DNA from 2 places in the Rhodoferax sp. RT4P68 genome. Region 2 is predicted to be linked to the other one. Evidence: predicted binding sites of a transcription regulator. Region 2 holds the regulator's gene; the other holds the start of a gene.
The links. Region 2 encodes FNR, which switches genes on or off when oxygen is low (the NO sensors DNR and NnrR bind a similar motif). Its sites were predicted from a motif close to TTGATNNNNATCAA; they were not measured.
Positions count from the first base shown of each region.

Region 1: a site for FNR is predicted at 2,676-2,689, ahead of AC099J_RS30365 (universal stress protein). Genes of this name have one in related genera too.

Region 1 is NZ_JBWMBB010000023.1:9,943-14,779, forward strand. It holds gene AC099J_RS30350 (DODA-type extradiol aromatic ring-opening family dioxygenase) at 1-596, shown strand, start outside; gene AC099J_RS30355 (fumarylacetoacetate hydrolase family protein) at 593-1,543, shown strand; gene AC099J_RS30360 (alpha/beta fold hydrolase) at 1,617-2,474, opposite strand; gene AC099J_RS30365 (universal stress protein) at 2,745-3,566, shown strand; gene AC099J_RS30370 (MBL fold metallo-hydrolase) at 3,591-4,837, shown strand, end outside.
Region 2 is NZ_JBWMBB010000011.1:133,869-138,705, reverse strand. It holds gene AC099J_RS22355 (sulfite exporter TauE/SafE family protein) at 1-154, opposite strand, end outside; gene hemN (oxygen-independent coproporphyrinogen III oxidase) at 244-1,668, opposite strand; gene fnr (fumarate/nitrate reduction transcriptional regulator Fnr) at 1,780-2,499, shown strand; gene AC099J_RS22340 (hypothetical protein) at 2,568-2,804, opposite strand; gene AC099J_RS22335 (nitrogen fixation protein FixH) at 2,809-3,057, opposite strand; gene ccoG (cytochrome c oxidase accessory protein CcoG) at 3,076-4,509, opposite strand; gene ccoP (cytochrome-c oxidase, cbb3-type subunit III) at 4,526-4,837, opposite strand, start outside.

The sequences.
Region 1 (4,837 bases), on a different contig from region 2:
ACCGCGGCCACCCGCCACTGGCGCTGGACATCGAAGCCGTCTCGCGCGAGCGCGGCGGCTACAACCGCGCCATCCAGCACCCCGAGCTGGGCCGCCAGTACGCCACCGTGAACCTGGTCAAGCACCTGCGGCTGGAGCTGTCCGACACGCCGGTCGTCACCGTCAGCTCGTGCCAGAACTGCACCTGGCAGCACTTTGTGCAGTCCGGCGAGACCATTGGCGATGCCATCGGCCGCAGCGGCCTGCGGGTGGTGCTGCTGGCCTCCGGCGCGCTGAGCCACAAGTTCAACGGCATCGACTGGAAGCCCACGCACCCACGCATCTTCCACGAGAGCAATGTGTCTTCGCCCGAGAACATCGCGAGCGACAAGCAGGCCATCGCGCTCATGGAAGAGGGCCGGCACGACCAGATCCTGGAGTGCTGGGACGAGGACTACCGCAAGAAGCCCTGGGAGGCCTTCGGCGCCCACTACCTGCAGATGCTGGGCGCCATGGGCGGCAGCGCGTGCCGCGCCAAGGGCACGCCGCTGTCGGCCTACGAGAACGCGCGCGGCACCGGCAACATCCACATCTGGTTCGATACGGAGGCAGCATGAATTTCGAATTTCCCTTCCACCAGTTGCCCGCCGTGATGGTCGGCCCGCGCGTCGAGCGCCGCCGCGTGCTGGTGGGCGGCAGCGCCTATTGGGGCACCATCGTCGAGGACGGCGCCAACGCCGGCCAGTTGCGGCTGGACGACGGCCGCCTGCTGGACGCCGAGGCGCAGGCCTACCTGCCACCGGTGAACCCGAGCAAGATCATCGCGGTGCACATCAGCTACAGCTCGCGCAGCTTCGAGACGCGCAACAAGCCCAAACCGACCGAGACGCCGACCTACTTCACCAAGCCGCCGACCGCGCTGAACGGCCACAAGGGTCAGATCCTCAAGCCGGCCGACTGCAAGTACCTGAACTACGAAGGCGAGTACGCCGTGGTGATCGGCCGCACCTGCCGCAATGTGACGCCCGATGAAGCCTGGGACTTCATCGAAGGCTTTTGCCCGGCACTCGACATGGGGCTGCAGGACTTTCGCGACACCGACCAGGGCAGCATGCTGCGCGTGAAGGGCGCCGACACTTTGCTACCCATCGGCCCCGGCATCGTGCGCGGCGTGAACCTGTTCGCGCAGACGCTGCGCACCTACATCGACGGCCTGGTGGTGCAAGAGGCGCACATCGGCGAGGAGACGATCTGGGGGCCGCACTACGTGATTGCCGACATCGCGCGACACATCACGCTGGTGCCCGGCGACGTGATCCTGATGGGCACGCCCTGCCATTCGCGCAGCGTCGACCCGGGGCATTTCGTGGAGTGCGAGATCACCGGCATCGGCCGTGTGGGCGGCACGGTGGTGGCCATCGACGCGCCGCGCGCCGCCGCGCTGGGCGTCGGCCACATGCCGACCGACACCCCCGAGGTGCGGCGCGTGGCGCTGGGCTTTGACGAGCGCGTGCCCGAGCAGTTCAAGGACAACCTGCGCCGCGCGAAGCACCACCACGCGTGAGGGCTGGCGTTGTGGGTGCAACGCAGGCGGCGCCTTGCGCGGCCGTGCGCGCAGCCCCTGCATGCGCCCTTGGTCAGCGGCCTACCGAGCGGTCCAGGAAGGCAATGATCCGCGCCGTCACCTCGTCGCGGTTGGTCTCGTTCAGCAGCTCGTGCCGCGCCTGCGGATACAGCTGCACATCGACATCACGCACGCCGGCGTCGCGGTAGCGCTGGCCCACCAGCTGCACCGCCGCGCCTGCGGGCCCTGCAATCGGGTCGGCGTCACCGGACAGGATCAGGATCGGCAGGTCCGCGCGCACCTGCGCAATGGCGGCCGGGTCTGCCGCACGCCGCAGCGAGTCGATGCCCGCAAGAGGTTGCGCGACGAAGCCACACGCCGGATCGGCGCAGTACTTGTCGACCTCGGCCGCATCACGGCTCAGCCATTCGAAGCCGGTACGGTGCTCGAACGCCTGGTTGAACGCACTGAGGTCGACCGGCCCCTCGGCGCTCAGCGCGGTGGCGATCCCCGCAGGCTCGCTCGTGCCCAGCAGCACAGCGGCCTGCACATCGGCAGAGTGCTCCAGCAGGTACTGCTGCGTCGCAAAGGAACCCATGCTGTGACCGATCAGCACGAGCGCCAGGGCAGGATGGTCGGCGCGGATGCGCAGCCCCAGTTGGTGGAGATCGTCCACCCAGCCCGGCCAGCCGTCGCGGCCCCAGTGGCCGTAGGCGCCGGCGGCCGTGCGCCCCGAGCCACGGCCATCCGGGGCGTGGACCAGGTAGCCGGCGGCGGTCAGCGCTTCGCCCAAGCGCCGGTAGCGGCCGGCATGTTCACCCAGGCCGTGCTGCAGCTGGACCACTGCGCGCGGCCTGCCGGCCGGCGCCCAGCAGTAGGTCTGCACAGCAATGCCGTCGCGTGAAATGAAGCTGATGGTGCTGTCGTGCACGGCGTGTCTCCTTGGCGCGCGGGCACGGCGTGCCTCGGCGGCGCGATTGTAGGAACGCACGGGCGAGCCAGCGCCATCGCCCACGCTGTCAGGGGCTTTTCGGTTGGGCAGGCTGCCAGCACGCATCGTTCGCCGCGCTGCATCCACCGGCGCCACGCACCGCGCTCGTCACAGGCCCCTCGCCCGTCGTCCACCCAAGAATTGATGCAGCGCAAGACCATGGCCGGCAGGGCCCCCTACCGTAGGGACGTCCTGTTGACCCACGACGCCATGCCCACGCCCCGCAAGATCCTTTTGCACCTGGACCACACCGCGCGGATGGGCGCGCGCATCGAGGTCGCAAGAGCGCTGGCCGAATCGCTCGACGCAGAGGTCGACTGCCGCGTGTGTTCCATGTCCGAGCTCATGCTGTACCCGTTGTCGATCGGTGCCGCAGGGCCGGTGGTGGAAACCATGCACAAGACGCAACAGGCCAGTCACGACAAGTTGTACCGCTTGTTCACGGCGCATGGCGGCGGCTCGCCGCGGCTGAGATGGATCGAGCCCGATGGTGCCGGCCCCAGTGTCTTTGCGCGGCACGCCTATTACGCCGATCTGATGGTGCTGGGCCAGCGCGACCAGCACGATCCCATGGACCATCTGCTGCCACCTGACTTCCTGCCCGGCTTGCTCATCCACAGCGGCCGGCCTGCGGTGGTGCTGCCCTACGCTTGCACGACGACACCGATCGGCCGCTCCGTGCTCGTGGCGTGGAACGAGAGCAGCGAATCAGCGCGGGCGCTCCATGCTGCGCTCCCTTGGTGCCGCACGGCTGGCAGCGTCCACGTCGTGGTCTATGGCGAGGATGTCGCCCAACAGCTCGCGCGGGTCGATGTATTCATGCGTTCGCATGGCATCGCGAAGATCACCCTGCACCGTGGGGGCGGCCAAGACGACATCGGCAACCGGTTGCTGTCCCTGGCGGCGGACCTGGGTGCGGACCTGCTGGTCATGGGCTGTTACGGCCACAGCAGGGCGCGTGAGTGGGTGCTGGGCGGCACCACGCGAACCATTCTGGACAGCATGACGCTGCCGGTCCTGCTGGCGCACTGACCCATCTTTTGAAGGGCCACCGTGATGCGAATCGATTTCCTGGGCGGCACCAGCACCGTCACCGGCTCGAAATACCTGCTGACCCATGCAGGTCGTCGGCTGCTGCTGGACTGCGGCCTGTTCCAGGGCTTCAAGCAGCTGCGACTGCGCAACTGGGACACGCTGCCGGTCGACCCTGCCAACATTGACGCGGTGCTGTTGACGCACGCCCACCTGGACCACAGCGGCTTCGTGCCGCGACTGGTGCGGCTCGGCTTCAAGGGCCCGGTCTACGCCAGCCAGGCGACCCGCGAGCTGTGCGAGTTGCTGCTGCCTGATTCCGGCCGCTTGCAGGAGGAAGACGCTGATTTCGTCAACCGCCATGGTCAGACCAAGCACAAGCCAGCTTTGCCGCTGTACACGGAGCAGGATGCCCGTGCGGCACTGAGGCGCTTCCAGGACCTTCCGTTCAACGAGGAATGTGCGCCGTGGCCCGACTGGTCTTGGCAGTTGTTCAGAGCGGGCCACATCCTGGGTGCGGCCAGCGTTCGCATTGGCTGGCCGGGCGCGAGCCTGCTCTTCTCCGGCGATCTGGGCCGCAGCGACGATCTGCTGATGCGCCCGCCCGAGCCAGCCCCGCCGGCCGACTATGTGGTGGTGGAGTCGACGTACGGCAACCGCCAGCATCCGGTGACAGACCCGCTGACAGATCTGGCCAGCGTGGTCAGCCGCACGGCAGCACGCGGCGGAGTCGTCGTGGTTCCAGCCTTCGCGGTTGGCCGGGCACAGACACTGCTCCATGCCATTCAGGTGCTCAAGGAAGCGCGACGCATTCCCGACATGCCGGTCTACCTGAACAGCCCCATGGCGGCGGACGCGACGCGCCTGTACCAGCGCCACGCCGACGAACACCGGCTGAGCGCGGAGCAATGCACCGCAATGCAGCGCCAGACCATCATCGTCAACACCATCGAAGAATCGCGTCGACTCAACAGCCTGAGCGTGCCGTCCATCATCGTCTCAGCCAGCGGCATGGCAACCGGGGGCCGCGTGCTCCACCACATCAAGGCCTACGCACCCGAAGCCAGGAACACCATCCTCTTCACCGGCTTCCAGGCGGCGGGGACGCGCGGGGCAAGCATGCTGGGTGGCGCGGATGCCGTCAAGATTCACGGCACCTATGTTCCCCTGCGCGCGGAGGTCGCCAACCTGGACAGCTTGTCGGCCCACGCCGACCGCGCTCAGTTGCTGACCTGGTTGGGCGCCCAGCATGCACCGCGGCGCGTGTTCAT
Region 2 (4,837 bases):
CCGCCCGCCCGAAGTGAAACAGCACCAGCGCCCGCTGCCCGCCCGCTGCGCCGCCACGGCCGATGCCGGCGCAGGCTGCGCCACACATCAGTGCGCAATGCGGCCCACCGGCCAGGCCCATCAACAGTGCGGTCGTGCCGAGTTCGACGGCCATGTCAGTGGCGCCCGGCCGCCCGAAGCCGCTGGCGCGTCCCCTCGGAGGGCAGCGATACGCGAAGCGGTAAACGTGGGGGCAGTGTCATTTCAGAGGATGCGAGAGAACGTCGCCCGCTTGCGATCGGCCGCCTGGTAGGCGTCGAAGACCATGGCCACCGCACGCACCAGCAGCCAGCCCTTGGCCGTCACGCGCAGGCCGCCGCCCGGCCCGGCGTCGATCTGCACCAGCCCGTCCGTTTCGAACGGGCGCAGGGCCTCCAGCTCGGCCGCAAAGGTCTGGCGGAAGTCGATCAGCCAGGCCAGCTCGATCGACTCGAACTGCAGCTCGCCCTGGCACATCAGCGCCATGATCACGCTGCGGCGCAGCAGGTCGTCGCGCGACAGCGCCAGCCCGCGCTCGATCGGCAGCCGGCCCTGGTCCAGCAGGTCGCCATACACCTCCAGTGACTTGGCGTTCTGCGCGTAGTTGGCACCGAACTTGCCGATCGCCGAGACGCCCAGGGCCACCAGATCGCAATCGGGCTGCGTGCTGTAGCCCTGGAAGTTGCGGTGCAGCCGGCCCTGGCGCCGGGCCACGGCCAGGCTGTCGGTGGGCAGCGCGAAATGGTCCATGCCCACGTGCACGTAACCGGCCTCCTGGAACGTCGCCAATGCCGCCGCCAGCATGTCCACGCGCGCCGGGCCGTCAGGCAGTTCCGCAGCGTGAATGCGCCGCTGGGGCTTGAAGCGCTCGGGCAGGTGGGCATAGCCATACAGCGCGATGCGCTCGGGCCGCAACGTGACCACCTGCGCCAGCGTGCGTGCGAACGAATCGGGCGTCTGCAGCGGCAGGCCGTAGATCAAGTCCAGATTCATCGATTCGAAGCCGACCTCGCGCGCGGCTTGCACCAGGGCGGCCACTTGTTCCCAGGGCTGCACGCGGTGCACGGCTTTTTGCACGGCCGGGTCGAAATCCTGCACGCCGAAGCTCAGGCGGTTGAAACCCAGCGCCGCCAGCGCCTGCAGGCGGCCGGCATCCACGGTACGCGGGTCGACCTCGATGGCACATTCGGCGCCCGGGGCCAGCGTGAACTGGGACCGCAGCATCGCCATCAGCCGGGCCAGCTCGTGGTCGCTCAGAAACGTCGGGCTGCCACCGCCCAGGTGCAGCTGCGACACCGCCTGCCCAGACCCCAGCGCCTGCACGTACAGGCCGATCTCGCGCTCCAGATGGTCCAGGTAGCGGGTGGCGCGCGTGTGGTGCCGTGTGATGGTCTTGTTGCAGGCGCAGTAGTAGCACAGCGATTCGCAGAACGGAATGTGCACATACAGCGACAGCGGCAGCACACGCCCAGCCGCGCCGACGCGGCGCTGACGCATCGCCTGCAACCAGTCGTCGGCATCGAAAGCCTCGACAAACCGGTCCGCCGTCGGATAAGAGGTGTAACGTGGCCCCGGCTTGTCGAGGCGGCGCAACACATCCAGGGGCACGGGGGCAGTCGCTTGCGCGGCCAGTAGCTGCGGTGGGTTCATGGTCACTCCAGAGGCGCACTGTGACGCCGCTCGTGTATCGTGTCCTTGACCCACATCAAGTCCTATCGCAGTGGTTTTGCGACAATTTGCGCCACGTCATGAAAGGACGCCATGAACCCGCACACGATCAAAGTCGCCTGTTCCAACTGCAACCTGCGTGAGCTTTGCATGCCCATGCTGCTGAACCCGGAGGAACTGCAACGGATCGACGAGGTTGTGGCCACACGGCGCCCCGTCAAACGCGGAACCACCCTGTTCCGCAGTGGCGACAAATTCACCTCGCTCTATGCCATCCGTACCGGGTTTTTCAAGACCACGGTGGCCACCGACGATGGCCGCGAACAGGTCACCGGTTTCCAGATGGCTGGCGAAGTGATCGGGCTGGACGGCATCGTCAACGACCAGCACAACTGCGACGCCGTGGCACTGGAAGACGCCGAAGTGTGCGTCATGCCCTTCGACCGGCTCGAAGAGCTGTCACGGGAAGTCAATGCTTTGCAGCACCACGTGCACAAGATCATGAGCCGCGAGATCGTGCGCGAGCATGGCGTGATGCTGCTGCTGGGCAGCATGCGCGCCGAAGAGCGCGTTGCCGCCTTCCTGTTGAACCTGGTCAAGCGTCTGCACGCGCGTGGCTTCTCTCGCAGCGAGCTGGTGCTGCGCATGACGCGCGAGGAGATCGGTAGCTATTTGGGGCTGAAGCTGGAGACGGTCAGCCGCACCTTCTCCAAGTTCGCGGAAGACGGCATCGTCGAAGTCAAGCAGCGCCACCTGCGCATCCTGGATTCCGACGCGCTGCAGCGCATCGTCAACCCGCTGGTCTGCCACTGAACGGCCTGCGGCCCAGGCGGCGGCCGGCGCAACACGGCCCGGCGGGGTGTCGACGGCGCGAGCGCCGTCTAACGCTGCGCGCCCCGCTCCGGCGTCGCCAGCAGCAGCGTCAACGCGCTGCAGCCGATCGCCACCGCCCAGAAGCTGAAGAAGCTGGCCGCATAGACCGCCATCGGCGACCAGTTCAGTTCGCGGCCCAGCCAGTGCAGGTCATGCGGGTCGACCAAGGCGAACACCAGCATTTCCAGCACGCCGGCCGCCAGGAAGGCCGGCCAGCCGATCCACATCACGCGTCGCATCCACATGGTGTCAGCGCGCCGGGGCCACACCTGTGGCGGCGTGGTTGCGCCCGACCAGGGCCGGCTGCAGCGCAATGGGCTGGTTCTGTGCCCGCACCGCAGGGTGGCTGCTGCGGACGACCGGGTCGGCACCACGGAACGCGATGACGGCCGTGGCGACGCCGGCGATCACCACCGCCAGCGGGCCGGCGATCACCATCCAGACCATGCCGTAGCGCCACCAGGGGCGCACGCTTGGAGTTGCTTGGGGGTTGGGCATGGAGATCACCTCTGGCATTCAACGCGGAACAAGGAACACAGACTTTTCGCGCAGCTGGCCGTCGCCATCCAGCATGCGTACCTCGAAATGGATGGGGTGCGAACCGACGGCCGTGCCGCCCTGTTGCGGATACGGCAACTGCAGCCGCACCGGCACCCAACGCGACTGCGTGGCATCGACCTCGACCACGGCCTCGGAGGCCACCGTCAGCCCGGCCAGGCCACTGGCCGTGATCTGGAAGCGCTGGTGCGATTCCGTCGCGTTCATGATCTGCAGACGGTAAACGTTCTCGATGCCGCCGGCCACGATGCGTGCCATGGCGCCCCGGTCACGCACGATGTCGACCTTGAACGGCGTACGCATCAGCAGGCTGGTCAGCAGCGCCACGCTGATCACGACGAGCAGCGTGGAGTAGATCAGCACGCGCGGACGCATCACACGGCGCCAGATCTGCGCGCGGCTCCAGCCCTGCGCCAGCCCCTGCTGCGTGGTGAAGCGCACCAGCCCGCGCGCGTCGCCCATCTTGTCCATCACCCCGTCGCAGACGTCGGCGCAGGCGCCGCAGCCGATGCACTCGTACTGCAGGCCCTTGCGGATGTCGATGCCGGTCGGGCAGACCTGCACGCACAGCGTGCAATCGATGCACGAACCCAGGCCACGCGCGGCCGGGTCGGTGTTGCGCGGGCGTGCCCCGCGTGGATCGCCGCGCGCGGTGTCGTAGCTGACGATCAACGTGTCCTTGTCGAACATCGCGCTCTGAAAGCGCGCGTAGGGGCACATGTACTTGCAGACCTGCTCGCGCAGGAAGCCGGCGTTGCCATACGTGGCCAGCCCGTAGAAGAACACCCAGAACGCCTGCCACGGGCCGATCTGCGTAGTGAAGAAGGCCATGGCCAGTTCGCGCACCGGTGTGAAGTAGCCGACGAAGGTGAAGCCTGTCCACAGCCCGACCATCAGCCAAACGATGTGTTTGAACCACTTCTTGACGAACTTTTCCATCGTCATGGCCGAGGCTTCCAGCTTGATGCGGGCGCCGCGGTCGCCTTCGATCTTGCGCTCGATCCACAGGAACATTTCGGTGTAGACCGTCTGTGGGCACGTGAAGCCGCACCACAGCCGCCCGGCCACCGCCGTGAACAGGAACAGCGACAGCGCCGAGATCACCAGCAGGCCGGACAGGTAGATGAAGTCCTGCGGGTACAGCACCAGGCCGAAGATGTAGAAGCGCCGCGCCTCCAGGTCGAACAGCACGGCCTGGCGCTGGCCCCACTGCAGCCACGGCATGCCGTAGAACACCAGTTGTGTGAGCCACACCATGCCCCAGCGCCAGTTGGTGAACAGGCCGCTGACCGTGCGCGGGTGGATGGTCTGGTGCGCCTCGAACAGAGAGACGAGCTCACCCTCGCCCGATGTCTTGCCGGGCTGGATCGGGATCACCTTGCGGCTTGCCATGGGGGTTACCGCTGCATCACTTGTTGCTGAGGCCGTAGACGTACCCCGCCAGCACGCGGATCTGCGCCTCGCCCAGCTTGCCAGTCTGGCTGGGCATCTGGTTGGTCTTGCCGTTGTTGATGATGGCCACGATGGCATCTTCGCCCCAGCCGTGCAGCCAGATGTTGTCGGTCAGGTTGGGGGCGCCCAGCAGCGGGTTGCCCTTGCCGTTGCTGCCGTGGCAGGCTGCACAGGCGGTGAACTTGGATTTGCCCAGCGCAGCGCGCACCGAATCGTGGGCGCCGCCGGACAGGCTCAACACGTAATGCGCCACGTTCTTGACGTCGGT